DNA from 4 places in the Tepidibacter sp. Z1-5 genome. Region 3 is predicted to be linked to each of the others. Evidence: riboswitches for the same ligand, from Rfam matches in the RefSeq annotation. Region 3 holds a riboswitch; each other region holds the start of a gene.
What was found. A riboswitch is a leader RNA that binds a small molecule or an ion and turns the genes downstream of it on or off. The one in region 3 is predicted to bind cyclic di-GMP.
Positions count from the first base shown of each region.

Region 1 (8,173 bases), on a different contig from region 3:
AAAAGTTCAAGTCCTTCCCCTCTTAATCCTTGGAAACTATATGGTGATGTTCTAGGTTTGAAAGCTCCTCCTCTTAAAAATGTAGCACCTGCTTCTTTAATATCCTCAGCAATACTTAGAATTTGTTCTTCACTTTCTACAGAACATGGACCTCCAATAACAGCAAATTTATTTCCTCCAATACTGTTACCATTAACTGTAACTATAGTGTCTTCTGGATGAAAAATTCTATTTACTTTTTTATATGGTTCCTGTACATTCATTAATTTATTTACATTTCTATTTGATTGAATAATAGTTGGATCAATTTTGCTTGTATCGCCAACCAAACCTAAAATGGTATAATTATCTCCTATTACTTCATGAACTTGACACCCTAAACTCTGCATTTTAACCTTAATTTTTTCAATTTCCCTTTCTTGTGTTTCTGGTTTCATAACAATGACCATATTAATTACCTCCTTAAATTTTTTATATAAAAAAGAAGACCCATCTAATGAGTCTTCTTTGTTTTGGTATATGTTATTTAAAAATATATATTAAAAAAACTAATATATCTTTTTTTATACACAAATACATAACATTTTATTATTCTCATTAGAAAGATGAATTTTTATTTTTTTGTATAACAACCATCCAGCGCTATAAAAGTAAAAATAGCTCCAGCTAAAAAAGTAAAATTTAAATTGTTCTACATTTCCCTTTCTAATAAGTTTTTCCATTTTACATACCTCCAAAATAATTTTGTTTTGATTTTTTTAATTTTTATATAAAAAAAGAAGACCCGTCTAATGAGTCTTCTTTGTTTTAGTATATGTTATTTAAAAATATATATTAAAAAAACTAATATATCCTTTTTTATACACAAATACATAACTTTTTATTATTCTCATTAGAAAGATAATTTTTTATTTTTTTGTATAACAACCATCCAGCGCTATAAAAGTAAAAATAGCTCCAGCTAAAAAAGTAAAATTTAAATTGTTCTACATTTCCCTTTCTAATAAGTTTTTCCATTTTACATACCTCCAAAATAATATTCCGTTAATGATAGTTTTGTTATTTTTAGTAATTATATCAAATATTCAGAAAATGTCAACATAAACACAAGCAATAACACAATATTTTTTTGCAACTATCACAAAGAACATATCCTACTTTAACTGGCTTTGGAAGAGACTTAATTATATTACAAGCGATATCTATTATTTTGCTCATATTATTTTTATCATAAATTTCTATTAAATAGGGTAAAACTAGACCATCGCAAGAAAGTAAATCAAGTACAATTTGGTGACCATAAACAGTCTTTTTCTTTAAATGTGAGTTATGAAAGAAACACTTTTCAATTGGATTTACAACCTTTGACGAGGGCTTAGTTTTTTCTGAAATAGTGTCATCAATAATTACATATATAGGTTTACCTGTTTACTTTGATCTAGACCAAATTAAATCTATTGACTTGTTTTTTTAAGAATTAAAAATCAGTTTTTCATTCCATGAAGATTTAGATAAAAATCTTGTAATACTAGTTCTGTGTTTAGGAGATGAAAATTTGGAGACATCATTTAATAAAATTTAAAAATAAATAAAAAGCCATGACTGATAATTTATAATCTAGCCGTGGCTTTCATTCAGATCTACCTTATTATATTTTAAATTTACTTATTTCTTTATTTAAATTTATTGCAAGCTCATTAAGAGAGTCTGATGCTTTTGCAACTTCCTCAACAGCACTTGCTTGTTCTTGCATCGAAGCACTAACTTCTTCTGATGCTGCTGCTGTTTCTTCTGATACACATGATATATTTGTTATAGCCTGTACAATATTATCTTTATCATTATTAATATTAGTGACATATTCACCAATAGAGTTAATCTTCTCTGTAATTTTATCAATAGATTTTATAATTACATTGAATGAATCATTAACATGAGAAACTGCATTTGATTGACTTATAGTGCTTTCTTTTGCTTTATTCATAATTTCAACAGTTTTATTACTATCATTTTGAATATTAATAACAATTTCCTTTATTTCATTAGCTGCATTACTTGAACTTTCTGCAAGCTTTCTTATTTCATCAGCAACTACTGCAAATCCTCTTCCTGCTTCACCTGCTCTTGCTGCTTCTATAGAAGCATTTAATGCTAGTAAATTAGTTTGATCTGCAATTGAACTTATTGTATCTAATATATTAGCTATATTTTTTGCCTTATCATTCTGCTCAAATATTGCTTGTCCAACTTTCTTAGTTTCTTTATTATTTAATTCTGTTATTTCCTTTAGTTCTTCTATAACTTTAACCCCTATTAAATTAGCATCTATAACTTCTTTTGTAGAATTTAACATATCATCAGTACTTTGCGAAAGTTCATTAAGTTTATTCGCCAAATTAGATGCTAAAGCGGATCCTTTCTCCGATTCACTGGCTTGATTAGAAGCTCCTTTAGCTATCTCATCTACAGTTCTTGATACTTCTTCAGCGGATGCACTAACCTCTTCTGAAGTTCCTGCTAAGTTTTGTGCAGACTTATTAACTTCCTGCGATGTATTTTGTATATTATTTATAAGTTTTCCAATATCATCAAGCATTTCATTAAATCCTTCTCCAATTTGACCTATTTCATCTTTACTTTTAAAATTACATCTTATTGTAAAGTCACCTTTTTGTATTTTTTTCATATTATCTAAAAGTATCTTTATAGGTTTTGTTAAATTCTTAGAAAACAAAATAGAAGTGATTCCAGCTATCAATAAAGAGATAAATCCTATAATTAATGTATTATCAAATAAAACCTTAGTATCATCTTTAATTTCATCAACATACATAGTTCCAATAACAGTCCATCCTAATTTATCTATTTTAGTAAATAATGCAATTTTATCTTTTGAAAATCCTTTTTCATCTTTAGAATATGGTACGCTCCCCTCATTAGTTTTCTGTATAGCTTCTTCAACTTCTTTTATATCTATACGAGTTCCTATAAGTTCTTTATTTTTATGAGTAATAAGTTTTAAATCTTCATCTACTAAAACAGCATAACCATTTTTCCCAATTTTAAGTTTATTTACTTTAGTTGAAAAATTTTCTAAAGATATATCTACTCCCAATACACCAACCAATTCATTATCATTATAAGTATTATATACAGGTATATAAACAGTTGTAACCATTTTTCCAGTAACTATATCTTTATACGGTTTTTCCCACACTATATCATTCTTACTTAAAGTATTTTTATACCAATCTTTTTCAATAGGGTCATATCCTTCTGGTAGGTCCGCTTGAGGATATAAATACATACTTCTATTTATCGTAGCTAAATAAATACTTTGAACAAATGGATGAGCTTCTTTATAACTTTTAAAAGTTTCCATCATCCACATTTGTGAATCTAGGTTCGATATAACTTGTTGAACATTTGGATCACGAGACATTTGAATAATATTAAATTCATTTTCTTCTATAAAAGTTGCCATATTTTCTTCTATTCGCTTAACTATTTGAAAAGAGTTATCTTTTAAATTCTCTTTTAGAATAGCTGTTGATTTAAAATACGAAGTTATTCCTAATGCACTTAGTGACATGGTTATTAACAAAATAAATACTATAATAAGTTTAGATCCTATTTTATTTTTAAAATTCAACATTTTTTTCATTTAAACACCCTACTCCTTATTCTTATATTCTTTTATATCTTTCCTAAGCTTTATAATTTGAAATAAAAAAACATCTATGATTTCATAGATGCCTATTAATATACAAAATAATTAAGAGTTATAATACCATTCAAAATATATAACTCTAACATATTAATAATTTTGGCAGTCTGTCAATCATAGGATTATCATCCCTTAGACACATAACTTTGCGTCCTTACCTTTCAATAAGTTTGCCATTATCGTAATCTCTTTTAAATTATACAGACCTATACTATGTACGATACTCAATTCCTATTCCACTAATTATTTTACTATAAATTTACATAATACTCAATATTATTTTACATTTTGATCCAAAATAGATTTCTAGCTCAATGTTTAGACGAAAAATCCATATCATATTTACAAAAAAATATCCCATCATGGGATATTTTTAAATTCTGGTTTTCTCTGTTTGAATGTAGTAATTTTTTTAAAACCTATATTTTTTAATATATCGTATGCTATGTCAAAATCTGCACATATATCCTTTGATTTATGAGCATCAGATCCAACAGTTATTATTTGACCACCTAACTCGTTATACCTTTTTAATATGTCTACTTGTGGATGTACACTGTCTAAACCATATCTATACCCCGATGTATTAACTTCTATTCCACAGTCATTATCAATAGCTTTAGTTAATATAGAATCTATTATATCTATATAGTCACTATACAATAACTTTTGATCATCCCTGGTGTATCTACTTATAAAATCTAAATGTCCTAATATGCTGTAATTCTTAAATTTTTCTATACTCTCTAGCATATTCTCAAAATATCTAAGATAAGCATTTTTTAAATCCTTATCTTTAAAAAAATCTCCATTACAAATATCAAGCCTATCTACTGTATGAGTTGATAATATAGTAAAATCAAAAGGATACTTATCAATTAACTTTTCTATATCATCTATTACATGATGTTGAAATCCAATTTCAGCTCCTAACAAAATATCTATTTTATCTTTATATTTATTTTTCATTTCATTGTACATTTTTAAGTATTTATCAAAATCAATCAATTCAATATCATACTCTACATGATCAGTGAAAGCCATTTCATTGAGTCCCATAGAAATTCCTTTTTTTATAACTTCCTCAACAGGAGTATCACAGTCAAAAGAAAACTCTGTGTGCACATGGTAATCACATATATACACTATAATAGCCTCCTTGTATAATGTCATATTAAAAATTTATCTAGAGTAAAAACTCTATTTAAATTAAGTTTCGCTTTATCATTGTTAGTATTTAAAAATTCAAAGTATTTTATTCTAAACAAATAATGTATCAAATGTTTACATTTAATATGTATATAACCTATTAAAAAAATGTAAAAATAGCATTATGTAGTTTCAATAACTACGTGTTGTATTTTTAAATATTTTTTCTTATTATATTTATAGCATTTTTAAGAAAGCATTAGTATTTGTAAGTTATTTATATATAATATCATTTTTCAATCGTTTTTCACTCTAAATGGCATTTTCATTTTTTGTATTTATATATTATCATAAGTACATCAAGTAGTTTTAAAAACCACTTGTGAATATAATTAAATGATATGGAGGTATGTTTAAATGGGAATTTTTAAAAGATTAAACAACATTATAAAAGGAAAAGCAAATAGTGCATTAGATAAAGCAGAAAACCCTATAGAGCTTTTAGATCTTAAGATAAGAGAAATGGAAGAAAGTCTTAATAAGGCTAAATTATCTTCAGCTGAAGTAATAGGAAATGCACACTTAATAAAGAAGCAAATGGATGAAACATTAAAAGAATCTAATGATTTTGATGAAAAAGTCAAGCTTGCAATGAGTAAAAATAATGAAGATTTAGCTAAAAAAGCTTTGCAAAAGAAAATAGAATCCGATAAAAAATATGAGAGTTTAAAAACATCTTATGATGAAGCTAAGATAAAAGCAGATCAATTAAAATCAAAACTTATAAGCTTAGAAGATGAAATTAAAAAGACAAGACATTACAGAGATGAAGCTGCTGCAAGACTTAATAATGCTGAAGCATCTCAAAAGGTAAATGAGATATTAGCAAATATAGATAATGGGTCTAATAGTATTGATTTAGATGATATTGAAAGAAAAATTTCTAAAAAAGAAGCTTTAGCAGAAGGTATGTCTGAACTTAAAGATAATTCAGATTCTCTAGATGAAGAATTTGAAAAATTAGAAAATGATATAGATTTAGACTTAGAACTTCAAAAATATAAAAACTAGTTAAGGTGGTTAAAATGGATTCTAATTTATTTGAAAATGAAAAAAATAAATATGAAAAAATATACGTAGATATAAATTATGCAATAAATGATATAAATGAGTTTTTATCAGAAGATAGAATAAACCAAAGAAAATATATATCTAGATCAAATATATTAAAAGATTATATAAAGCTTATAGATGCTTTAGAATCTAAATATAATAAAAAATCTATTTTTAAAATCTTTGAAAAAGAAGATTATTATATAAGCAAATTAAATAAATACAAGAAAGAACATGAGTCTCATTTTAAGCAGATAGAAAACTGCTTAAAATGCTCATGCTTTAGATGTATAAAAGAATGTAATTTCGATACTTGCCTTGGATGCAGATCAAACTCGAAAATAGTGACATGCGATCATAAAGAGGTAAATTGTACAGGATATAGTGATTATACTTTAAATCTTACAAATAATGATACAAATGAAGAAGATACGTATAAAGTGTTATCTACTATACAGGTATTAAATGATAATAAGAGGTATATCGTCATTCAAAATATACATAATCACGAAGAAAAGTATATATTATATCACTATCCTGGTATAAAAGAAGATACTTATGGAGAAATATCGGATGCTTGTGAATTCGATTATGTAGCTCAAATATTTAATTCTTGCAACTTAGATTAAGGGGATGTATTTTTATGAATAAAAATTTCAAAAGAATATTTTTATCTATATTCTTGATATTTACATTATTGTTTTCTCAAATAATGATAAATACTGCTTATGCTAAAACAAGAAGCGGCTCCTATTCTAAACCTAGGAGTTCTTCTTATACTAAATCATATAAAAGTAATTCTTCTTCATATCAAAAACCCAAAAGCAGTAATAGTAGCTTAAAGACTTCTAATTTTAAAAATAGTACCGATACCAAAGATAGTAATTATAAAACAATGGATACATATTCTACTACTCCAAAATCTAGTAACTCTGGATTAAAAAGCGGAAGTTTTTCAAACACTACAAAAAGTAACACAAATGATTCTAGCTCTTATTCAAATACCAAGGATACTACATATAAAGACTCTGAACCTAAAAGTTCTATGAAAAGTGGAAGTTTCTCTAATAGCACAAAAGACACTAAAAATGAAAAAATATCTGATACTTCAAATAAGAAACAGGTCTTTAATGATCAAGACTATACTCCAAAAAGATCCCATAACTTTTTTAATTTTAGATATCCATTTTACAGCAATCATGGATTTTACGGTTTAGGACTTAGCTTTTTTGATATAATTATATACTCATTTATTATAATAATGATATTAGTATGTGTAGTTTCTATAATAAGAAATAGATTTAAATAGAAAAAGTAGCCCTATGGGCTACTTTTTCTATTTTGCATATTCTATTGCTCTTGTTTCTCTTATTATGTTTACTTTTATTTGTCCTGGATACTCTAATTCATCTTCTATTCTCTTAGTTATTTCTCTAGCAAGTAAATGCATTCCTTCATCTTTAACATTTTCAGGTTTTACTATTATTCTAACTTCTCTACCAGCTTGAATAGCATATGATTTTTCTACTTGATCATATGAATTAGATATTTCTTCTAGTTTTTCTAGTCTCTTTATATAAGCTTCTAGTGTTTCTCTTCTTGCTCCTGGTCTTGCAGCAGATATAGCATCCGCAGCAGTAACTAGAACTGCTTCAACAGTTTGAGGTTCATAATCTCCATGATGAGTTGACATAGCATGAATTACATCTTTAGATTCTTTATATCTTCTAAGTAAATCCATTCCTAACTCAACATGAGTACCTTCCATCTCATGATCTACAGCTTTTCCTATATCATGTAATAATCCTGCTCTTTTTGCAAGCTTTACATCCGCTCCAATTTCAGCTGCCATTATTCCAGCTAAATGAGATACTTCTATAGAATGTTTAAGAACATTTTGACCATAACTTGTCCTATATTTAAGTCTACCAAGTAACCTTATAAGTTCTGGATGAAGTCCATGAACACCAGTTTCAAAAGTAGCTTGTTCACCTTGCTCTTTTATTATATTTTCGACTTCTTTTCTTCCCTTTGCAACCATTTCTTCTATTCTTGCTGGATGTATTCTTCCATCTGATATTAGTTTTTCTAACGCAATTCTTGCTACTTCTCTTCTTATCGGGTCAAAACCTGATAAGATTACAGCCTCTGGAGTATCATCTATTATCAAGTCTATACCTGTTA
Region 1 is NZ_JBBMMD010000036.1:227,308-235,480, reverse strand. Features, by position in the region: gene aroF (3-deoxy-7-phosphoheptulonate synthase) at 1-449, opposite strand, end outside; partial or broken gene WJW32_RS14935 (IS701 family transposase) at 1,123-1,572, opposite strand; gene WJW32_RS09640 (methyl-accepting chemotaxis protein) at 1,649-3,664, opposite strand; cyclic di-GMP riboswitch class I at 3,826-3,912, opposite strand; gene WJW32_RS09635 (histidinol-phosphatase HisJ family protein) at 4,088-4,873, opposite strand; gene WJW32_RS09630 (PspA/IM30 family protein) at 5,294-5,947, shown strand; gene WJW32_RS09625 (hypothetical protein) at 5,962-6,618, shown strand; gene WJW32_RS09620 (hypothetical protein) at 6,633-7,298, shown strand; gene rny (ribonuclease Y) at 7,326-8,173, opposite strand, start outside.
Region 1: another riboswitch for cyclic di-GMP. It lies ahead of WJW32_RS09640 (methyl-accepting chemotaxis protein); the one in region 3 lies ahead of WJW32_RS02955 (HD-GYP domain-containing protein).

Region 2 (8,173 bases), on a different contig from region 3:
ATGTTCCTTATTTTAAAGCTATAGGTATACACTCTGGAGTAAAGAAAAAAAGAAAAGATTTATGTATTATATATAGTGAAAAAGAAGCAGTAGCTGCTGGTACTTTTACTCAAAATAAATTCGCAGCAGCTCCAGTTATTGTAAGTAAAGATCATATAAAATCTGATAATACACAAGCAATAGTTATAAATAGCGGAAATGCTAATGCTTGTACTGGTGATGATGGAGTAGATAATGCATACTCAATGACTAAAACAACTGCCGATTGCTTAGGATTATCTTCAAAAGAAGTATTAGTAGCCTCTACTGGTATAATAGGTCTTCCACTTCCTATGAATATTATTACTCCTGGGATTAAAGATGCATGTGCTCAAATCTCATATACTGGAGGAGACTTAGCAGCTGAAGCTATAATGACTACTGATACTTTTACTAAAACTTTAACTGTAGAATTAGATATAGATGGTGAAAAAATATTAATAAGTGGTATAGCTAAAGGCTCTGGAATGATTCATCCTAATATGGCTACTATGTTAAGCTTTATAGTAAGCAATGTAAATATATCTAAAGATATGCTATCAAGTGCACTAAAAGAAAGTGTAGATGATTCATATAATATGATTTCTGTAGATGGGGATACTAGTACTAATGATATGGTTATAGCCATGGCAAATAAAACTGCTAACAACTCTATTATAGATTCAAAAGATGATAATTTTATAAAATTCAAAGAAGCTTTAGATTTTGTAAATAAAGAGCTTGCTAAAATGATAGCAAAAGATGGAGAAGGTGCTACAAAGCTTTTAGAAGTTTCTTTAAATAATGCTAAGACTCTAAAAGATGCTAAATTATGTGCTAAATCTGTTATATCTTCTAGTTTAGTAAAATCAGCATTTTTCGGAGAAGATGCCAATTGGGGAAGAATAGTATGTTCTTTAGGTTATTCTAATGCAGAATTTTCTCCAGAAAAAATAGATGTGTTTTTTCAAAATAAAACAGGAACTATACAGCTTTTCAAAAATGGAAAAGGAATTTCTTTTGATGAAGAATTAGCAAAGAATATATTGAGCCAAGAACATATAAATATAATTATAGACTTAAAAGATGGTCAGTATTGTGCAACTGCTTGGGGATGTGATTTAAGTTTTGATTATGTGAAAATTAATGCTTCTTATAGATCATAATACGGTAATATTTTCTTATCAGGTAGTGCAAATAAAAAACTTAGCTGTATTAAATACAGCTAAGTTTTTTATTACATACTCTTAATTTAATTTAAATATTTGTATGATTTCTTCAAGCTCTCTTGACATATTTGCTAATTCTTCTACCGATCTAGTTATTTCTTCTATAGTTGCAGATTGTTCTTCACTTGAAGCAGCTACTTCTTCTGTGTTTGCTGCTGATTCTTCTGAAATAGACTCTATTTCATCTACTAGATTCACAATATTTTCTGCATTTTTATTTACTTCTAGTATATTTTTGTTTGCTATATCTAATTTATCTTTTGTTAAATCGAATCCTTGTATTATTTCTTTTAAAGAAATTCCTACTTCTTTTACAACTAATTCTCCTTTTTCAGTTTCTTTATTACCTTCTTCCATTGATACAAGAGCTTTTTTAGTATTTTCTTGAGTTTTATTTATTAATTTTTTTATATTATCTGATGATTTAATTGATTCTTCAGCAAGTTTTCTTATTTCATCCGCTACGACTGCAAACCCTCTTCCAGATTCACCGGCTCTAGCAGCTTCAATCGCTGCATTAAGTGCAAGTAAATTTGTTTGATCTGCTATATTATTTATAACTTGTACTATATTTCCTATTTCATCAGATGTTTTTTCAAATTCATTCATTATATTAGATGTATAATTTACACTATCTTTAATTGCATTCATCTGTTTTATCATATTATCCATTTTTTCTCTACCATCTAATGCTAATTCACTTGTATTATCTGCATTATCTACTACATCATTAATTTCATCATTAATTTTTTCTATATTACAAACTACTTCTTTTATATTATTTGAAACTAATGTTGTTGATTTAACTTGTTTTTCTGCTCCATTTGCTACATCTTGAGTTGACATAGCTATTTGCTCTGAAACTGCGGAAGCCTGCTCAGCTGCTGAGAATAGTTGCTGAGAATATGATGATACATTCAGTGCAACATCTTGAATTTTGCTTGTTATATTCCTTAAATTATTTATCATTTTATTAAAGCTATCTGCTAATACTCCCACTTCATCTTTACTTTGAATATTTATATCTTGCGTTAAATCCCCATTTGAAACTTTATCTGCTACTTCAACAAGTGTTTTTAATGGATTTGTTATCTTTTTTATTAATAAAGCTATTATAATTCCTCCAACTATAAAAGAAATAATTGCTATAATTATAGATTTAACCAAGAGCATTTTTAATGCATTATTTATATGTTTCATAGATATACCTATATCTACAGCTCCTATATGTATTCCATCTTTATACAAAGGAACCAATACATCATAAACTTCTTCTCCTTGATAATTATATTTAGATGAATACGCCTTACCTTCAATAGCTGCAGTTTTACTTCCTTCATCATTTAACTCTATTCCTATTCTCTCTTTATTACTATGAGCCACTGCTTTTAAATTTTTATCTATTACAAGAGCATATGCAATATCTTCTTGATTTGCTATTCTTTCAACTTTTTTTTGAATATCCATTGATGATTTTAATTCTTCTATTTTATTGGCTAATATTCCCACTTGAATAAAACCACCATTTTCTAAAGCTACAGCTCCATATTTATAATAATCATCTGAATCCTCACTTTTTCTTATTTCTTCAATTACTTCTTTTTTTTCTCCTCTTATTATAGCTTGTACAGCACTATCTTCTGGATAGCCCTCTCCTACATATTCTTCAAAATTTGAATATAATGTTATTCCTTTTGAATCCTGTATGTTTATCTCTGATACTCCTGTAAGCTCTGCTATTTTGACTAAAAGTTCATTGGATATATTAGGATTTTGACCTATAATTTGACCTACAGTTTTTATTTTATCTGTTAAAAGAGATTCTATCTGATTTAAAGCTAAATTAGTAGTTTCAATTTCATTAGCCATAGCTTCGACTAACTCCATACCCATTTTTTCCGTTTCGTTTATCATTTCTTTTTTTATACTACTTAAAGAAACTCCAGCTAATATTGATATTGTTACTAAAAATACAATCAAAGTCGTTGTTATAATTTTAAATGATATAGAATTATTTCTAAATTTTAATATTTTCTTCATATTTCATCCTCCCAATATTATATCTTTTCTTTTTATGTTTTTAATTAGTACTTGCATTTTATTTTAAAATCAGCACTTCACACCTAAATCACATTATATTTCGACATTTTTTTTAAACACTTTAATGTTTTTAAAATATTAATTATAATTTTTTTAAAAAATTATATTCTTCATTTCTAAAATTCAAAATCAAGCACACTTATTTTGTTAAAAAACAAAAGATGCCTATGATTATAGACACCTTTACTTTAACATTTTTTAATATAATATTTATATTATATGCTTGGGCAAACTGGCAATCATAGGATTTTATAATCCCTTAGACCCATATCTTTGCGTCCTTATCTTTCGATAAGTTTGCTAGTATCGTCATACATTCACTTTTTATTTCATTTCAAAATTACAACTTCACCTTTAAATTGTATCACATTTTGGCATAATTCCCCACGTTTTTTTATTACTTTTAACGTATTTTTAACATTAATTATCTATATTTTTTAAATTATACTATTTTTTTTCAAGCATACCACTTTTTGATAAAAATTTTTTAATTTTTTTAAGTCCATCTATGTCTGAATCCTTTATTTCAGGATTAAAATCATACCAATTATACATCTGTTTTACATCTTCTCTTGAAAGTCCAGTTTCCTGTAAAGTTATCTTAAAGGATTCTTCTAAATTATTCTCTATATACTCAACACTATTTTTTTGAACCTTTAAAAATTTCTCCACAATTTGTGGATGCTCTTTTACTATTTTATCACTCTCTACAACTACAATAGTCCCATCAATTAGATTTTCTCCAGTTGTAACTATTTTAGCTCCACCTTTTATAGCTTTTAAAGCTGCTGGTCCTGCTACCAGTGCTGCATCTAATTGAGAATACCTACCTTCTTAATTTTTTCATACAATATATATAAGTTCATTGTATACAAATGTTTTTAAAACCCTTGTTCCTTTAACCACGCTTCTGCTTCTTGTAAAGTATTAACAATTTTAGGCTCTAAATTATTTTTAGCTTCTTCTAAATGATCTTTTTTTTCTATATGCCCACCTACTACTAAAACCACTTTTACTAAATTATTTTGTGCAAGCCACTCATTATGTTTTTTTATTTCTTCTTCTATTAAAGAAATTTTATAATAAACAGCATTATTGCATATAGCAAAGGGTTCTCCTTTTAATAAAGGTATAACTTTTTCTTCATACAATTTATGAAAAAGCTTAAAATTATCTTTTTGCCATACACCAGAAGGCTTTTCATATACTATATTCCTTTTTGTATCTACCATTACATAACTATGTCCATTCAAAAAATCTAGATAAAATTCTTTTACGTTATTTTCTTTATTGTTCATTACTTATTCACCTTATAAATTCTGTAATTTTTTTATACATTACTAAATGATTTACCTTTTTCTCTTAAAAACTTTTCATCAATAAGCATAACTTTTAAATCTTTCTGTGTCATCTTTTCTTCGAACGCTTTATCTATTCTATTAATTCTTATCCCTATGTATCCTCACCTATATTTTAAATCATACCAGAACATTAGTTCTTTAAAAATATAATAGTTATCCTTGGAGGTATTTTATGTATACTAATGATCAACTTCAAATAATTATAAATTCTTTAGACTTTTCAATTGATAGATTAGAAAATCATCTAAAGTATAGTTCTAACTATCTGTAAATTGAAGAAAAGAAAGATATACAATCTGCTATTAAAGATTATAAACAAATACAATTAAAAGCAGAGTGTGTTTTAGAAAATAATGAGATTGTAAAAAATTTAGGAAATAATGTTTAAAAGATAGCTTTTTATAAACTACTTTTATCATTATCTCTATTTTCTTTCATTATATTCAAAGTTTCCAACAAACACTCACCTTGTGTTCCATAATTATTTATATAATGATATACCATTTGTTCTAAATATGCCAATTCATCCTCATCTAAAGTATTAGCATTATTTATTAGGTTAGAAATTCCACTAAATATAGAAAAATCTACTCCTGCATTTACATCTTTCATGTCAATACCTCCCTATATTTATTACCTATAGTAGTATTGACTTGTTTAAGGTATATATACATGGAAATATGAGATTATGCTTTAGTATTTGATTTTCCTGCAGGATTAGTCATTCCGTAAAGCCCAGAATTAGTTAAATTATTATAAACATACTTTGTTGGTATAAGCCATACTTTTCCTGTTCCTCTAAATACATTTAATAATCCTTCTCCACTAGTTGCAGAACCTATTAATGATTTAGAAGATGTTTCAACTGTAAAATTAACATTTCCAGTTCTGAGTATAGCAAAGTTTCCATCCACCTTTAATGTTTCATTATTTAATTCATACTCTATTATTTCCTCTTTAGGTACAGGTACTTCAAGAACTACAAGACCACTTCCATAAAGTTTAGTTTGAAAAAGTCCCTCTTGACCAAGTAGTGCTGATGATACATTTTTTTGCATAGCTGCTCCAACTTCTACAGTATCTTCACAAGCATAAAACACTCCATCATCAACAATAATCTCTTCATTTTCAAGTTCCACAATCACATAGTGACCAAAACTAGGTTCTAAATAAATTTCTCCTGTTCCTGAATATTTTGGTTTAAATGTTGTTTCTCCTGTCACGCTTCCTTTTAAGAACTTTTTACCAAGCCCCATAATTCCTCCGATTTTATTATTCATTTCTATATTACCTTTTAAATAACTTAAAGCTCCTCCTTCTAACCTAATTTGAGTATTATTTAAAGTTATTTTCACTTGTCTAAGTTTAATATTTGAATCTTTCATAAAAGATAACATTATTGCACTTGATACATTACTTCCCCCTCTTAATTCTTCAAATTCTAAAATTTCAATAGATACATTTTCATTATCCATTGTTTCTATTACTTTAATATTATTTTCATTATTATTAATATTAGCTTTCATAAATCTGCCCCCTTATTTTTTCAAATAGTTCTACATAACATTTTATTTATTATATCACAAAACATTAATACTATTATTTTTTCATATAATACATCTGTATCAAAACAACTTATAAAGTTATATATTATTTCCTGAGAAATATTTATTTATTATTCTTAATTTTTCGAATATTCTTAGTTATAGTTCTATATTTACCTAAAGTAGCTACCAGGTTGCCCTAATCTTCTTTTCATATTTCCCAATCCAATTTTTAAAGATAATCTTATCTAGATCCCAGTCAGCTGTGCTATCATTATCTATCTTCCAAGTTTCTCTTTCTTCGTCCTCTACTTTTAAAACCATATCTGACAATCTATAAAAATGTAGTAAAAAATAGCAAGATTATATTAAATGATTTGTCTCAATCAGATTTGTCAAAATCAACTGGATTAAGCGAAGAAGCTATACAAGGACATAAATGTAATTGTATTCACCCAAGTAGAAAAGACTTAGATAAGTTTTTGATTTAAATTATATATGTTCTAATGGATATTCTAAATTTTTATATTGATTTTTTTAATAAAATATCTAAATAAATATATAAATACTACAAATATATACTCGTTTGTTAATCCTTTATAAAATTTAAAACTAATTTAAAGGTTTTTGAGTTTTTCTATCTAATTATACACTTTATGATATAAATATTTTCTGTACAAAGAATGTTTATATCAACATCAAAAAATACACTACATGCTTTATGAGTAGTGTATTTTCATTTATATATATTTTTTTTAATCTATCTATTATTTATACAAGCTATTTTACTATCTGTATCTTGAAATTCCTTCATAAGAGCAAACCCATTTTCTATTAAAAACTTTTCAGCAATAAGCATAATTTTTGCTTTTCTTATACATGTATAAAGGACTCAAATATCATTGCCCAAATTCTAAAATCAAATCTAATCCAACTACACCTATGAATTTTCCATTTTCATAAATACCCTTTGTTATAGTAATCACTTTATTACCACTAATAATGTCTGTATATGCCTCTGTAATATATTCTCCTTCTTCCTTAGTATGTCTGTACCAAGTTCTTCTTCTAGCATCATAATCCTCTGGGAACTCCATATATGGTTCTATACACACTTCTCCTGTTTCTTTTGCAAAATATATGTACAGTATTGATTCATCTGCAGTATTTTTTATAAAATCAATTAATAATTCTTTAATATTTTCTGAATCAGCCTTATTGTTTATTTGTTGGCATAATAAATTCAATTTTTCTTTTGCATCTGATATTTTCAAATTATATTCTTCGTTTATACTTTTTTCAATTGGTTTTACATAGTTTTGTGGATCGACATACTTCCCATGTACTCTAACTTCAAAATGTAGACAAGGTCCTGTTGCTCTACCAGTAGATCCTGTTTTTGCTATTTTGTCCCCTTCTTTTACTTGACTCCCCTCTTCTACAAGCAGTTCACTACAGTGTGCATATATTGTAACAATGCCTTCTCCATGATCAATAAAGACTACATTACCATATCCTCCAACTTCTTTAGCTAGTATTACCTTCCCCCCTGCCGAAGCAACAATTGTACTTCCTTCTTTAGCTGGTATAGCTATACCTGTATATATTTTTTTACCCTTGATTTTTGGTATATAATATGACCTTCCAAAATAAGCACTTATCCTATTACAACTCGGTACAGGCCAGGTCATTTTTTTAGTTTCAGATGTTTCTATTATAATTCTTTTATTTTCAGCATCCCAATCTACATCTCCACCAAATGTTTCAGTAACAAATCTTATCGGAACTAAAGTTGTTCCATTTACGACTTTAGGAGCCACTTCTAAAGTAAATTCTTCATCCTTAATCTTTGCTATAAAGCTATCTAGCTGCAAACACACATTAATATCATCCTTCACTGCAGATACAGATTTATCTTCGC
Region 2 is NZ_JBBMMD010000009.1:74,877-83,049, forward strand. Features, by position in the region: gene argJ (bifunctional ornithine acetyltransferase/N-acetylglutamate synthase) at 1-1,184, shown strand, start outside; gene WJW32_RS02320 (methyl-accepting chemotaxis protein) at 1,266-3,287, opposite strand; cyclic di-GMP riboswitch class I at 3,571-3,659, opposite strand; gene WJW32_RS02325 (hypothetical protein) at 3,795-4,019, opposite strand; gene WJW32_RS02330 (hypothetical protein) at 4,229-4,645, opposite strand; gene WJW32_RS02335 (hypothetical protein) at 5,108-5,320, opposite strand; gene WJW32_RS02340 (AIM24 family protein) at 5,395-6,234, opposite strand; gene WJW32_RS02345 (stalk domain-containing protein) at 7,152-8,173, opposite strand, start outside.
Region 2: another riboswitch for cyclic di-GMP. It lies ahead of WJW32_RS02320 (methyl-accepting chemotaxis protein); the one in region 3 lies ahead of WJW32_RS02955 (HD-GYP domain-containing protein).

Region 3 (8,173 bases):
TATACAGATGATATAGACGAGTTTATTGTGCATAAAAAAGATTTGCTAGAAAAGCAGGTTAATAATAGTATTAAAGTAACTATAATACTATCGGTAGTAGTGTTGTTAATATGTATTATTTTGTCTTTATATTTTGCTAAGAAGATAGCTAATCCCATTTTAGTAATAACAGATCTTGTCAACAAAACTGCTAATTTAGATTTAGCTTATGATAAAAGCTTTGAAAAAATATTTACATACAAGGATGAGACAGGTATTATATCTAAAGCAGTAGTTAATTTGAGAAAAGAACTTAGGGTAATTGTAGGTATGTTAAAAGAAAATTCAAGTGAGGTTTTGGACCGCTCATATGGAATATCAAATTCTACAAATGAAATAGTAGACGGAATAGAAAGTGTGAATATGTCTATGGAAGAATTAGCCTCTGGATCACGAGATCAGGCTGAGGAAGCTCAAATGAGTGTGACAAATCTTCAAAAGCTTGCAAATGAAATTAATGATTCGGTAGATATTTCTAAAAAAGTTAAAGAAGATACTGATAAGTCAAAGCAGGCAAATATCGAAGGAATAAAGAATATGAAAGCATTAGTAGATAAGTTTAAAGAAACAACAAAGGCAAATGAAGAAGTAGCTCAGAATGTAGAAATTCTTGCAGATAAATCCAATTCTATTGGACAGATAGTAAATACTATTGAAGATATAGCAGAACAAACAAATCTTCTAGCTTTAAATGCAGCTATAGAATCTGCAAGAGCAGGGGAGGCTGGAAGAGGATTTGCAGTTGTAGCAGACCAAATAAAAAAATTAGCAGAACAAACAGGATTATCTACAAAGAAAATAAGTGATATGATAGAAGAAATCCAAAGTCAAGTAGGTGAAGTTAAGATAAATATTGGGAAAGGTCAGGATATAAATAAAGAAGCGATTCTATCTATGCAAGAATCTGAAAGATCATTTAAAAGTATAGATGAAACTATCGAAAATATGACGAAGAATATAGATAGATTGGTGGAAAATATACATCTTGTGAATAAAGATAAGGATGAGGTTATAGTTTCAATCGAAGGTATATCAGCTATAACGGAACAATCAAGTGCATCTACTGAAATGGTTTTATGTTCTATGGAAGAACAAAGTAGTATAATGCAGAATATATCAAGTAGTGCTAATGATTTAAAAACTGTAGCTAATAGATTAGATGAAGTAGTTAAAAAATTTAGCTTATAGATAAGATTATACTGTACCCTATAGAGTAGACATTAAAAAGTTTATTCCATAGGGTATTTATATATAATATAAGAAAGTAATATTATTTATTAACTATGAATAGGGTTAATTCTTCCAAAAGATTATAATGTTTATCTTTTGTTTTAACAATAGGTCTCATTGGCATATATTTATTTTGTTGATATACGACACCTACATCTCCACTACTAAGCTTAACTTCCATACCAGTTGGATATATATAAATATTTTTTTTGAAAACTTTAATTATATTTTCATCAAAATATGTAGATGATTTTCCTATAATCTCTTCAAAAGCTTCAAAAGGCTGCAATCCTTTCTTTGAAATCAAATTATCATATTCATTACATATAGCAACTATTTTTGAAAACTCATATATATCATTTCCATTTTGTTGATTTGGATAACCTAATCCATCTACTCTTTCATGATGCTGAAGTGCTATTATATAAGAAGTAACATTTATTCCTTTACTATTTCTTAAAATATCTATACCTTTTACTGTATGATTTTCATCATCACTTAAAGCATATCCTATATCATGTAAAAATGCACCTAACACTAAATTATATAATTTTTCATAATTATAGTTTAAATTGATACCTATAATAGCAGAGAGAATAGCAACATTTAAACTATGAACATATATACTATTTTCTATATTTCTTACGCCATTAGAAACTGAAAGTGTATTTTCTGAAATAGATAAGTTTTGTAAAATTTCTTTAAGTAAATTTGTTATTTGTGATTCATCAAAATATCCATTTTTTTTTATAGAATTAAATGCTTCTTCTAAAAGCTGTATACATTTTAATTGCGTATTTACATCAATCACATCTTCTACTACAATATCTTCAGTTCCTTCTTCTTCAACATAAGCACTATAAATACCAAGTCCATTTAGTTTTTTTATAGCAAAATCTGACAGTTTTCCTCCTTTGTTTAATACAATATTTCCGTTTTTATTATAAACAGGTTTTGACAATTCACTTCCAACATGTTTGTCTGATAAAAAAATTAATTTCATATACCAGTCCTCCTTGATTATAATTTGTTATATTATTTTAATATCATTAGAAATCTATAAAAATAAAAAAAGATGTCTATAGGACATAGACATCTTTTGCCTTAACATTTTTATGTTATATATTTTAGCATTAAATAATTATCTGCTTTGAGATTTATTTAATACTCAAAATAAAACTTATTAAAATAAGCTTTATTTCACTTTTCGGCAAACTGGCAATCATAGAATTTATATCCCTTAGACCCATGTCTTTGCGTCCTTACCTTTAGGTAAGTTTGCTATTATCGTAATATATTATTTTGTTGTCATTAAAAAAATAGATAATAAAATAATTGGTATATTTTATTATCAATATATTCCATTATAACAATATTTTATTTAATATTAAAGGATTATTTATTATAATTCGTATAATATTAAAAAATAATAATAAATAATCAGTATTAATATTGCATTAATACAACTTTTATCTATCAAAAAAAAATGATTTTATCACTGCAAAGTACTCTCTTATAAAATATTTAGGAGCTATACTGGTTATCGTTTTAGAGGGCATACCATAAGGAATAAATCCTAATCTTTTAGCTATAAATTTAGATCTAAATAAATGAAATTCATTTGTAACAATCATAATTTTATGGTTGTCTTTACCATCTGATTTTTTTAGGATTTCTTTTGTAAATTTTAGATTTTCCATTGTATTTGTAGATTTATTCTCCTGTATAATTTTATTTTCATCTATTCCATTTAAAACTAAGTAGTCTCTCATAGCTTGAGCTTCAGTAAGATTTTCGCCTTTACCTTGACCTCCACAAACAACTATTTTAGCATTAGGATTATTTTCTATGAATTCTAAAGATTTATTCATACGACCTAATAATGTAGGCGATAAAACATCTCCCCAAAGACCTGATCCTAAAACTACTAGATATTCAACATCATATTCCTTATCTTCTTGGCCATTAATTATAATAAGTCCTTCAATCATAATAAAAGAAGATACTAATATTAAAACTATTATTTTAATTAATTTTACTATTAATGTTTTTTTCATACTCACTTCATCCTTTGTATATATTTTACTATATTTATAGTATATATACTATAACACAAAAAATGGTTATAAAAATATTACATTTATATATTAAAAAATAAGTTGTTAGGTACTAAAAAATTTTAAAGCAATTTAAGTATATTGGTAGCATCAAATTGATAATAAATGTAAAATATTATATAATCTAAGTTAAATGATGGCAGGGGATGAAAAGATGGAAGGAAGTTTAGATTTAGAAATTAATAAAGAAGAAATAACAAGTAATTTGGATAGTGTAGGATGTGTTTTTCAAGAGGATAGGTTGTTACCTTTTAAAACGGTATACGAAAATATAGCTATTGTAGATAAGGAAAAAAATCACAAGAAAATAAGGTAATAATAGAAGCCGAGGTTTTAAGTCAACCAAATGTTTCTATTGGAACAAACTTTCAAATTGAAAAAGCGAACTTAAATACTGATAGAGTATTTAAGTTCGCTTTGGTTAGTATAGTTATTGTTGAAGTGATTTGCATTAAATGGTAAATTAGAAGATGAGGAGGGATTTACCATGAATGTAAGAGATAGAGTATATGAACTTAGAAATTTAATGAAAAAATACGATATTGATGCCTATATAATTCCATCAGATGATAGCCATCAAAGCGAATATGTAGGAGATTATTTTAAGTGTAGAGAATTTATTTCTGGATTTACAGGTTCAGCTGGAACTGTAGTAGTAACTCAAAATGAAGCAGGTCTTTGGACTGATGGAAGATATTTCATACAAGCTGCCACTCAGTTAGAGGGAAGTAAAATTAAATTATTCAAAATGGGTGAAGAAGGTATACCTACTGTAGAAGAGTATTTATATGAATCTATGGAAATTGGATCTACATTGGGGTTTGATGGAAAAGTAGTGTCTGCTAAAATAGGGGATAACTTAAGAGATAAGTTAAGTGATAAAAATATAAAAATATCTTATGAATATGATTTGATTGACAAGATATGGGATGATAGACCAAAACTATCTGACAAAAAGGCATTTTTGATGGATATTAAGTATTCTGGAGAGAGCAGCAGCTCTAAATTATCTAGATTAAGAGAAATTATGAAACAAAAAAATGTAACTACCCATATTATAGCTACATTAGAGGATATAGCATGGCTATTCAATATAAGAGGGGATGATGTAAAGTACAATCCTGTTGTTCTTTCTTACTGTATAGTTAGATTGGATGAAGCATTTTTATTTATTGATGAGAATAAATTAAATGATGAAATATTAAAAGAACTAAATGATGTAAATATAAATATATTGTCATATAATGCTGTTTATGACTTTATAAAAAATATAGATAAAAATGAACGTGTATTACTAGATAAAACAAATATTAACTATGCAATTTTAAATAGCATACCTAAAGGTGTAGAAATTATAAACGATTTTAATCCGATTATGTTCTTTAAAGCTAAAAAAAATGATATAGAGTTAGAAAATATCAAAAATAGCCATATTAAAGATGGGGTAGCTTTTACAAAATTCATGCATTGGTTAAAGAAAAATATTGGGAAAATAGATATAACAGAAATGAGTGCCACTGAGAAGATAGAAGATTTAAGAAAAGAGCAAGATGGATTTATACAGCCAAGCTTTAGTACTATAGCTGGATATAAAGAACATGCTGCTATGATGCACTATAGTGCTACAAAGGATACAGATTATAAACTTGAAAAAGAGCATTTGTTTTTAATAGATTCAGGTGGACATTATATTGATGGAACTACAGATATAACTAGAACTATAGCTTTAGGTGATTTAAGTGATGAATTAAAAACACATTTTACTGCTGTTTTAAGAGGTATGATAAATTTATCTATGGCAAAGTTCTTACATGGGGTTAGGGGATATAATCTAGATATATTAGCTAGAACCCCTATGTGGAATTTAGGAATAGATTATAAATGTGGAACAGGACATGGAGTAGGATATTTACTTAATATACATGAGTCTCCTAATGGATTCAGATGGAAAATAGCTCCTCATATATTTGACAGTGAGATACTTGAAGAAGGAATGATAACAACTAATGAACCGGGAATATACATAGAAGGCTCACATGGTATTAGAATAGAAAATGAACTTATAACTAAAAAAGCAGAGAAGAATGAGTATGGGCAATTTATGAAGTTTGAAGTAGTTACATTTGCACCTATAGATTTAGATGCTATAGATGTAAATCAGTTAAGTAAATTAGAAAGAGATTATTTGAATAAATATCACGAATTAGTATATAACACTTTATATGATTATTTAGATGATGATGAAAGAGAATGGTTAAGAGAATATACTAAGAGTGTGTAAAACATTAAAAGACCATGTACAAAATTGTTGTACATGGTCTTTTAATGTTTTACAAAGAAACTAAAATCATGATAAACTTTAGATAAAATGAAATTTAATATGGGGGAGGTATTATGAAAACTTTTTTTGCTTTTTTAATTTCTCTATCTATGATTGCTTCAAATCCAACACAGCAACCAATAGATAATAAAGTTGTTCTAGGAAATGAAAGGTTGATAAGTGAATACAGTCAGTTAATAGATTCAAAAAATATAGGGGTTATAACTAACCAAACAGGGGTTGATAGCATAGGTCAAAATACTTTTGAAAAGTTATACAACTATGAAAATACTAATTTGGTGTCTATATATACTCCAGAGCATGGACTTAATGGATTAACTCCTGCGGGTAAATATGTAAAGTCGTATATGGATTCTAATATGAATATTCCTGTATACAGTTTGTATGGAAAAACTAGAATGCCGAGTGAGGACATGCTTAAAGATGTGGATGTTTTAGTTTTTGACATACAAGATATAGGGTCTAGAACATATACATACATTTCAACTTTAAATTATTGTATGATAGCAGCTCAAAAGTATAACAAACAAATAGTAGTTCTGGATAGACCTAATCCTATAGGAGCTAACAAGATTGAAGGTTTTGTTCTTGAGGATAAGTATAAGTCGTTCGTTGGAATAGACAATCTTCCTATGTGTCATGGAATGACTGCTGGAGAGTTGGCTAAGTTTTTTAATAGAAATATTGGTGCGAATTTAACTGTTGTACCTATGTTGAATTACAGTAGAGACATGATATATCAGGATACTGGATTGCCATGGGTTATGACATCTCCTAATATACCGACTATAGAATCTGCTTTTGGATATATGGCAACTGGTATTGGTGAAGGAACAGGAATAGGTCAAGGAGATAAGTTTACTTGGATAGGTGGGAAAGGGATAGACAGTAATAAATTCGCTGAGCTTTTAAATAATTCAAACCTTGAAGGTGTAGAGTTTATTCCAGAAAATAAAGGGGACAAGGGTGGAGTAAAACTTAATGTAACTGATTATCATAAATTTAATCCGTGTAAGGTTGGTACATATTCATTGACGTATGCACATTCTTTAACGAAATTTAAAATTCCTAAAAGTAGTAAAAATATAGTTATGTTTGAAAAAATAATGGGGACTTCAAAATATGGAGAGTTGCTTGAGATTGGATATACTCCTGAGCAGATAGTTGATTCTTATCAAGATGATTTAAATAAGTTTAAGGTCGAAAGAGAGAAGTATTTAATGTATTAGTATAGATTGGGGGGATAAAAAATGCCAGTTATAAGTTTTGATATTGAGGTTTTTATTCAACTTGTAAACACAATAATTTTATTTGGTATTTTATATTTTGTTTTTTGCGCTATTTTTAAATTACCTAAAAAAATTAAAAGCATGTCACAAAGAATAAGTAATATTGAAGAAGATTTAAAGAATATTAAAGATAAATTGAATTAAGTTACAAAAGGGTGATATTATGTCAGGGGAATATGTTTTAGATCGTTTGATTCTATTTTTGATAATATATTTTGCTGTTAAATTTGCGATTATAGATGTCCATAAGAAGTTAAGTGAGGAAGAATCTCCTTCAAGGATAGATATTATTGGATCTAGTTTAGAGGAAACTGCATTTAAGACAGTAAGTGAGATAGAGAAAAAATTAAAGAAAAAAGATTAAAAAAAATATATTAAAGTAATAAAATCCTGGTCTATTTATTAAATAGACCAGGATTCTATTATTTATCTCTAATAGGTATAATACCATAAATACTAATATTGTGTTGTATTATAAATCTATTTTCTGATTTGGTAATTTCATTTTTCACCTACGAAAAATAAATTCGATTGTATTCAGAATACAGAAAGGTGTATAATTTAATGAGAATGTATATGGTGAAAAATTTGGATGGAGTTTATATAGCCAAAAAAGGTTTACTTTTAAAATGACGAAGTTAATGTAAATATATACAAATTAATACATAAATAGGTGATCTTATATGGGAAAAATAAAATTTACTAATAAAGTCAGAGTAAAAATAACATTTGCTATGATTTTATGTTCTGTAATTACTGCATTATTGATAAGTAGTATAAGTGTATTTATCAATTATAATTTTAGTAAAAGAGAAGTTTTTGAAAAATTAACATTACTTTCACAAAGTCATTCTAATGAATTTAATAGTGATTTTAAATCGATTGAAAACTCTGTAAATATAATTAATCAGTATATTAGCGCAACATTTGATATTGATAAATTTAATGAAAAACATAATTTTTATATAAATGAATATGAACAAAATATGGATTCCATAATAAAAAAAGTTGCACAGATTTCAAATAAAGATCAGGGGATAAATATAAAAAGTGGAATAGAAGCAATTTATTTTACTTTTAATCCAGAACTTACAGGAGATGTACATGAGATTTGGTATGCTGATAAAGAAGGAAATGAAGTTTTAGAAAAATTAGAT
Region 3 is NZ_JBBMMD010000013.1:8,944-17,116, reverse strand. Features, by position in the region: gene WJW32_RS02960 (methyl-accepting chemotaxis protein) at 1-1,227, shown strand, start outside; gene WJW32_RS02955 (HD-GYP domain-containing protein) at 1,310-2,272, opposite strand; cyclic di-GMP riboswitch class I at 2,476-2,562, opposite strand; gene WJW32_RS02950 (YdcF family protein) at 2,739-3,326, opposite strand; gene WJW32_RS02945 (hypothetical protein) at 3,541-3,702, shown strand; gene WJW32_RS02940 (aminopeptidase P family protein) at 3,874-5,667, shown strand; gene WJW32_RS02935 (DUF1343 domain-containing protein) at 5,781-6,956, shown strand; gene WJW32_RS02930 (hypothetical protein) at 6,978-7,160, shown strand; gene WJW32_RS02925 (hypothetical protein) at 7,180-7,380, shown strand; gene WJW32_RS02920 (SpoIIE family protein phosphatase) at 7,700-8,173, shown strand, end outside.

Region 4 (8,173 bases), on a different contig from region 3:
CAGAAACAGGACACTTAGTATTTTCAACACTTCATACTATAGGTGCTGCTAAAACTATAGATAGAATAATAGATGTTTTTCCATCACATCAACAGGATCAAATATTAGTACAATTATCTGCAGTTCTTGAAGGGGTTGTATCTCAACAATTGATTCAAAAAGAGGATGGCAGTGGAAGGATTGCAGCTCTTGAGGTGATGATAGCAACTACGGCAATAAGAAATCTTATAAGAGAAGGTAAAACACATCAAATACAAACATCCATACAAACAGGGACAAAATTTGGAATGCAGACTATGGATAATGAACTAAGGAACTTATATTTGAAAGGAATTATATCGAAAGAATCATTATTAACTTATGCAGTAGATAAGGATATGGTCAGTAGATATATATAGGGGGTGAATATATTGCCCAATTATAAATACAGTGCTATAGATAAATCGGGTAAGAAGATTGAGGGAAAGTATACAGCGAATTCAAAAGAAGAAGTTTTGTCAATGCTAAGGCAAAATAATTACTATCCTATGAAAGTAGAAGAAGATAAAGGAAGTAAAGAGATAAGAATTGGAGATTATTTTAAAAAAATAAAAACGAAGGATATAGCGATTTTTTGTAGACAGTTTTATACACTATTAAATGCAGGTATTACAATAATAAGTTGTTTAGATATTTTGAAACTTCAAACTGAAAATAAAAAATTAGCAAAAGTTATTGGAGATGTTCATGATGATGTTCAAAAGGGACTTACATTCTCCGAAAGTCTTAAAAAACAAAAGGATGTATTCCCAGAACTACTTATTAATATGGTAGAAGCCGGGGAAGTAAGTGGTAACTTAGATGTAATAATGGAAAGAATGTCTTTTCATTATGAAAAAGAAAATAAAATTAATAACAAGATAAAGGGTGCTATGGCATATCCTATAATATTAAGTATAGTAGCAGTTGGGGTAGTAACATTTTTATTAACATTTGTTATGCCGACTTTTGTAGGAATGTTTGAAAGTAGTGGAGTTGAACTACCTCTTCCAACTAGAATACTTCTTAGCATAAGTAATGGTATAAAAAACTATTGGTATATTTATTTGTTGACACTTTTTGTCGGAATATATGGTATAATAAAGTATGCTAAAAGTGAAAGTGGGAAAATGTTAATAGGGATTATAAATTTCAGAATACCTATAGTTAAAGGAGTAACACAAAAGATAATTACATCAAGATTTACAAGAACATTATCTACATTATTATCAAGTGGAGTACCTTTAATACAGGCACTTGAGATTGTAGCAAAGATTGTAGGAAATATAATTGTAGAAAAAGGAATACTTGAAGCTAAAGAAGAGGTTAGAAAAGGTATAGACCTTGCAAGTCCTCTTGAGAAGATAGGAGTATTTCCACCGATGGTTACTTCTATGATAAAAATAGGAGAAGAATCAGGCTCGCTTGATGAAATACTTGAGAAGACAGCTGATTTTTATGATGAAGAACTAGAAACAGCATTGGGGCAAATAACGACGTTGATTGAGCCGATTATGATTGTTGTTATGGGTGGTATAGTTGGATTTATAGTTATAGCTATGATAATGCCTATGTTTGATATGATGAATACGATACAATAATATATGGGAACTGTGAAGTATTTTCTGTAGTTGGGCACCTGGAAGATATGGAGTTAGTGGTGCAACCGACCGCCAAGTATTGAGCAGAAATTGTTTGATTATTTGGCTTTAGTTTTATCTAGAGAGAGGTTAATCGAAAAATGAACCTTATTAAAATACCGCTACTTAGTCAATGTTTTAATAATACTAAGGCTGAGCCTTATGAAATATATTAAAACTTCTTAAACTCCCTTACGGTCAGACAAAAGAAGTTTTTAACATATATTTCAACGTCTCAACCTAAGTATCATAGTAAAATATTAACCCAAAAGTAGCTAACATTTTAATAAGTCTCATTTTTAGGAGTTGTGGTAGATGAAAATATAATAATTTTATTTGAAAGGAGGTGAAAATATGTTAAGAGCTATTCAAAAGAAATTAAAGAATAAAAAAGGTTTTACTTTAATAGAGTTAATTATAGTTATTGCAATATTAGGAATTTTAGCAGCTTTAGCAATGCCAAGGCTTGGAGGGATAACAAATGATGCAAGAAGACAGGCTGATATTACTAATGCTAAAACAATAGCAGATTCAGTTGCTGTATTGATAGCACAGGGAGAAATAGATGTACCTGCAGCAACAGCATCTACTATTACAGTAGGTGCAGCTAGCCCTGCTGGGGATCAAGCGGAGTTAGAAAATTATCTTCAAACTGTACCTACACCACAGATGTCTAATGCAGGTGCGAATTTTGTAGTTACGATAAGCACTGCTGGAGATATTACTGTAACTGATGGAACAGCTGCAAATGTTGCTTTCCCAACACCAGCAGGAATATTTGCAAATTAATATAACAATATTAATATTTTATAATAGTGATTAGCCCATGGCTAATCACTTCCTATTATTTTTAAAGGAGAAACTTATGAACTTCATAATTTTAACCCTAGGCCTTCTTATAGGCTCATTTTTAAATGTATGTATATATAGAATACCAATAAAAGAATCAATTTCATTTCCACCATCTCACTGTCCAAGATGCAGTACTAATCTAAAGCCCATCGACTTAATCCCAGTAATAAGCTTTATATGGACAAGAGGTAAATGTAGATATTGTAGTGAAAAAATATCTAGGAGATATCCTACTGTTGAATTACTAAATGCTTTAATTTATTTAATATTATATCTAAAATTTAGTATGTCCATTTTATTTATAAAATATGCAATTCTTTCAAGTATTCTTATAGTTATAAGCTTTATAGATTATGATCATCAGATTATACCTGATGAAATTGTAATATTTGGAATTATATCGAGTTTTATTATACATATAGTACATAATTTTAAAGGTGATTCTTTGAATGGATTAATAGGACTAATTATAGGTGGGGGATTGTTTTTAATTATTGCATTAATAACTAACGCTATGGGTGGTGGTGATATTAAGCTCATGGGGATGTTAGGATTTAGTTTGGGATATAAATATATTCTTTTAATAACTTTGTTATCTTTTATTATAGGGGCAGTTGTTTCATTGATATTAATATATCTTAAAATAAAAAGTAGAAAAGATTTCATTCCATTTGGGCCTTTTATAGCCATGGCAGCTTTTATAACAATCTGTTATGGAGATGAAATCATAAATTGGTATATACTCAAAACAATAAGCTAGATTAATGGGGGGAATAACTTGTTTAATGATAAAGTGTTGTCTATAGATATAGGAAGTAAAAATATAAGAATAGTAGTAGGAAAACAAAGTAAAAATAATGTATCAGTTGAAAAAGCTATGGAAATAGAAACTCCCTCTAACTCGTATAGAGATGGAAAGATATTTGATATAGAAAATTTAAAGTCAGTGATAAATAAATATATACATAGTGAAAAAATAAAAACTAAAAAGACAATTTGTACAGTTCAGAGTACATCAATCATCAATAGAGAAATAACACTACCTGTTGCTAAAAAAGAAGAAGAAATGGATACAATGGTAAAGTTTGAGATAGAACAGTATTTACCTATTATGTTTGATGATTATATAATAGAATACAAAATCTTAGAGACTTTTATGGAAGAAGATATTAAAAAAGGAAGAATAATTGTTGCGGCACTTCCGAAAACAATAGCAGAAGATTATTTGAAGTTGATAAAAGAATTAAATTTAACTCCTGTAGCTTTAGATATGAATTCAAATGCTGTATCTAAATTATGTAAATCTAAGGTTACTATTAATGATGAAAATTCCAGTTTAGATAAAACTGTTGCTGTTATAGATATAGGACATAATCACATGAATTTAAATATGATTTCTAACGGGATATTAGAATTTAGTAGAGTTATACCTGTTGGAAGTAATGAAATAGATATAAATATTGCAAATATGCTTAATATATCTTTAGAAGAAGCTGAAAAAAGAAAAATAGAAAATTCTAATTTAAACAATAACAATAGTCTTATTTCATTAGAAATGTTAAATGATGTAGTAAAAGACTCTGTTAATAATTGGATACAAGAAATTAGAAGATTATTTAGATATTATGAAAATACAAAAAGAGAAAATAAAATAGAAGAAATATATTTATATGGTGGAGGATCGGAGATTAAAGGATTAGAAGATCACTTTAAAAAAGAATTAAATATTGAAGCTGTAAAAATAGAAAAAATGTCTAATATAAAGCTTGGTAAAGAAGCAGAAGATATAAATCTGAATCAATATTTAAACTGCATAGGATCAATTATACGAAAGTAGGTAGATGGTTATGAGAGATTTTAACTTTTTTTCACCATATATAAATCAAAATAAAAAATCAAAGAATAATAATATATTAATAATTTCAAGCATAATTATATTAATTATATCTATGGGTGGATTTACGGTATATACAAATATGAAAATTAAAAAATTAGAAAAAGAAAAATCAAAGTATGAAGATTATTTAAATTCAGAAAAAGTAGTTAAAGAGCTAGCTAAAGTGAATGAGAAAAAAACAAAAACAGAAATCATGAAAAAATACTATAATGAAGTAAGTGATATTAACATAGAAATGAATAAGGCAGATAAAATCAATACTATGTTAATGGATAGGATATCTTCAAAACTACCTACAGATTTATTTTTAAAGTCTATGAGTGTAGATGGAATAAATGTAAATATACAGGGAGTAGGAATGAATAGAACATCTATAGGAGAGCTTGAATATAATTTAAAGCAATTAGATATATTTAATTCTGTACATATATCTAATATAAGCAAAGAATCGGATGAATCTGAGAACTTCACATTTGCCTTAAAGTGCACCTTGAAAGGCGGTGAAAGGTAGTGAAATTAAGTAAAAGAGAAAAAATTATGTTAATAGTGTTAGGGTTAATGCTTATTATAGGAGGATATTATAAATTTATATTAAGCCCACATTTTACAAAGCTTGATAATATTGAGCAAGAGGTAATAGATAAAAAAGCTGAGGTTGAAAGAGTCAAATTAGAAATATCTAAGAACAATCCAGTATATAAAAACTTTAAAATTATAAATGCTAAGATAAAGTCTATGACAAAACCTTTATTCCCAAGTATAAATCAAGAAAAAATAATAGTGATTCTAGATGAAATGCTTAAAGAATCGAACTTAGAAGGGAATTCGATTAGTTTTTCTGAGATAGATATTAATGAAATTGATGTAAAAAAAGAAGAAAAAAAAGATAAAGATTATTTAATCAAAAGTCTATCAGAAGAATATAAAGGTAATAAAAAAGTAAAGAATGATGAAGCAAATAATGAAGATCAAGAAGAAAATTCAAACGAAACTGAAAAAATGACTGCAACAATTAGTTATAAAGGTAAATATAAAGATTTAATCAGTTTTTTAGAAAGAATAGAAACCTACGATAAAAAGATACTTATAAATAATATTTCAGTATCTAAATCCAAAGAAAACAATACAGATGAAGAAGGAATTGTAACTAAGGAAAATAGCATAACAGGAAGTATTGCATTAGATTTTTACTCTGTTCCCAAAATTCATGAACAGGACGAAGAGTATTTAACGTGGGATTTTGATAATGGATATGGAAAAGATGATCCGTTTGTTCCTTTTAGTGGATATTCTGAATATAATGAAAATGATAATGTTGTAAATAATGACTTTATTATGACTGTAAAGCCTATATCTTCAGATTTACCTACTGTGATAATGGGAAGGGCTATGGATAAGTTAGGTAGAAGCTATGTATACGCAGATAATCAAAACTTTGAAAATGTAGAATTCCAAATAATTCAAGTTGATAAAAAATATTATTACAAATATAAAACACAAGGAGAATCTTATCCTAAAGATTATGAAAATGATATGATAGAATTTGATCCACAGGGAACTACTGTAAATCTTAATATTATAAGTAATAAAAGGAATAGCACTGAAGATACTAGTGGTATAAATCTATCTTTAATTAACAAAACAAATTTAAAATTAAATGTAAATGTTGATTATGAAGATACTAAAAATCCTAGAGTAAAAGTAGTTAATAAGCATGGATCTGTTAAGGTGATAAAATGATAAAATCTAATAAGGGCTTGACATTGGTTGAACTTATTGTCAGTTTAGCGATACTTGGAATCATTTTGGTTCCATTATCGTCTTTTTTTGTAAATACAATAAAAGTAAATAAGAGTTCAGAAAACCAGATGATTGCAAATCAGTTAGCACAAAAGTATATGGAGCGGGTTAAATTTTCTGATTTGGATAATTCGGATTCGGAAAATATAGTGCTTCCAGATGAAGAAATAATAGAAGATGATAATTATAAGAGTTTTGAAATAAAAAAAATAGTTCAGGAATATGAACAAAATAACAAGCTTGTTAAGATTACAATAAAAGTTAAAAAGAAAAATGATAATCATGATTTAGTTGAGCTAGTAGGATTAAGAAAAATAGATTAGGGGTAGATATTATGATAAGAAAAACTTTAAATAATAAAAAAGGGTCTACCTTAATAATGGTATTAATGACATTTTCAGTACTTAGTATTTTAGGTACTGCTATATTATCCGCAAGTATCATGAATTTAAGAATGAAAAAAATTGATATGAAATCAAAACAATCTTTTTATTTAGCTGAATCAGGACTTGAAGAAGCCTATGCTGTTATAGAAGATGTAGTACAAAAAGGTGTTACGGAAGGTAAAAAAAGAGTAGATGAAAAACTAAATAAAATAGAACAACTTGTAAATGAAATGAGTGAAATCGAAGATAAAGATATGCGGGACACCAAATATGAAGAAATTAAAGAAATCAGTACACATGTAAATAGGGATGGAAGTATAAATAATGAAGAAGAATTTAAGAAGGATATGCAGTTTTGGTTTGCAGAAGGCTATGATGATAAACAAGGTTACAAAGATTATATAAATAATCATCTTATAAAATTAAAAGATTCTCAAAGTTTTCATACATCTTCTGTAAGTATAAATAGTGAAACTCCATATAGTAAATCTGATAATATAAGTGAAGGTAATAATATATTTGAACTCGTTCTAGAATCCACTAGTGTCAAAGATAGTATTGAAAAAAGAGTTAAAAGTAAATTTTCTATAGAAATACCTGATTATTATAAAGATTATTCAAATAAAAAAATAGAAGAATTTACGGAAAATGTGCTTTGGACAAAAGCCTTATTATCAGATAAAGATATAAAAGTAAAAGGAGAACAAGTAGAAGTAAAAGGTGACATATATGCATATGGAAATGAAGAAAATCCTAATATTAAAACTAAAGGAATTAAAGTAGGATATGACAATAAGTCAGGAAATTTAAATGTAGATGGAAAAATAATAACAGGAGCATATCTTCAAACTGGAGAAGATAATTCCACTATAAATGTTGTAAATAATGGAGAAATATTTTGCAATAGTTTGTCTATTCCTGATGGAAATACAGGTTCTAATATAACTATAAATGGAGATGTAAATACCTATGATGATATAGAACTAAATGGAAAAGATGCAACTATAAATATTGATGGTAGTTATTATGGATTTAATGATGGAAGTAATGAAAAGACAACTCATGACAAAAGCAGTGGTATAGTTATAAATAATGATAGTATAGGAACGGATAGTTCTACTATTGAAATAACTGGAAAAGGAAATGGTAAGTGGTATGATCCCCAATATAAAGGAACATTTATAGCAGGAACTTCATATATAGAGATTGGAGATGAATACTATCAAACTGGAGAAAGTGTATCTGTAAAAGGAAATTATAAAGCTTATTCAGATGTATATTATGACGAGAATATACATGCAAAATATGATCCAAATATTATTAAATTCGAGTATTTTTCACCATTGCTTTTGATGGATAAAGTGGAGAATGACTCTAATCCTTTATACAAACAAAGAAAAAAATACTTAATGTTAATAAGTGAAGCTAATGCAGGAAACAATATTTTAAATCTTGGTAATGGCAAGATAAATATTGAAGATGTTAAATATAGTATTGGAGCATATATAGATAAAGAAAATATTAAGGGTGATAAGGATAATCCAACTACTTATGATTCTAGGTTTAAGAAGAATCAAATA
Region 4 is NZ_JBBMMD010000038.1:25,211-33,383, reverse strand. Features, by position in the region: gene WJW32_RS09875 (type IV pilus twitching motility protein PilT) at 1-398, shown strand, start outside; gene WJW32_RS09870 (type II secretion system F family protein) at 402-1,619, shown strand; cyclic di-GMP riboswitch class II at 1,616-1,699, shown strand; gene WJW32_RS09865 (type II secretion system protein) at 2,013-2,447, shown strand; gene WJW32_RS09860 (prepilin peptidase) at 2,524-3,270, shown strand; gene pilM (type IV pilus assembly protein PilM) at 3,289-4,347, shown strand; gene WJW32_RS09850 (PilN domain-containing protein) at 4,358-4,918, shown strand; gene WJW32_RS09845 (hypothetical protein) at 4,918-6,147, shown strand; gene WJW32_RS09840 (type IV pilus modification PilV family protein) at 6,144-6,530, shown strand; gene WJW32_RS09835 (pilus assembly PilX N-terminal domain-containing protein) at 6,542-8,173, shown strand, end outside.
Region 4: another riboswitch for cyclic di-GMP. It lies ahead of WJW32_RS09865 (type II secretion system protein); the one in region 3 lies ahead of WJW32_RS02955 (HD-GYP domain-containing protein).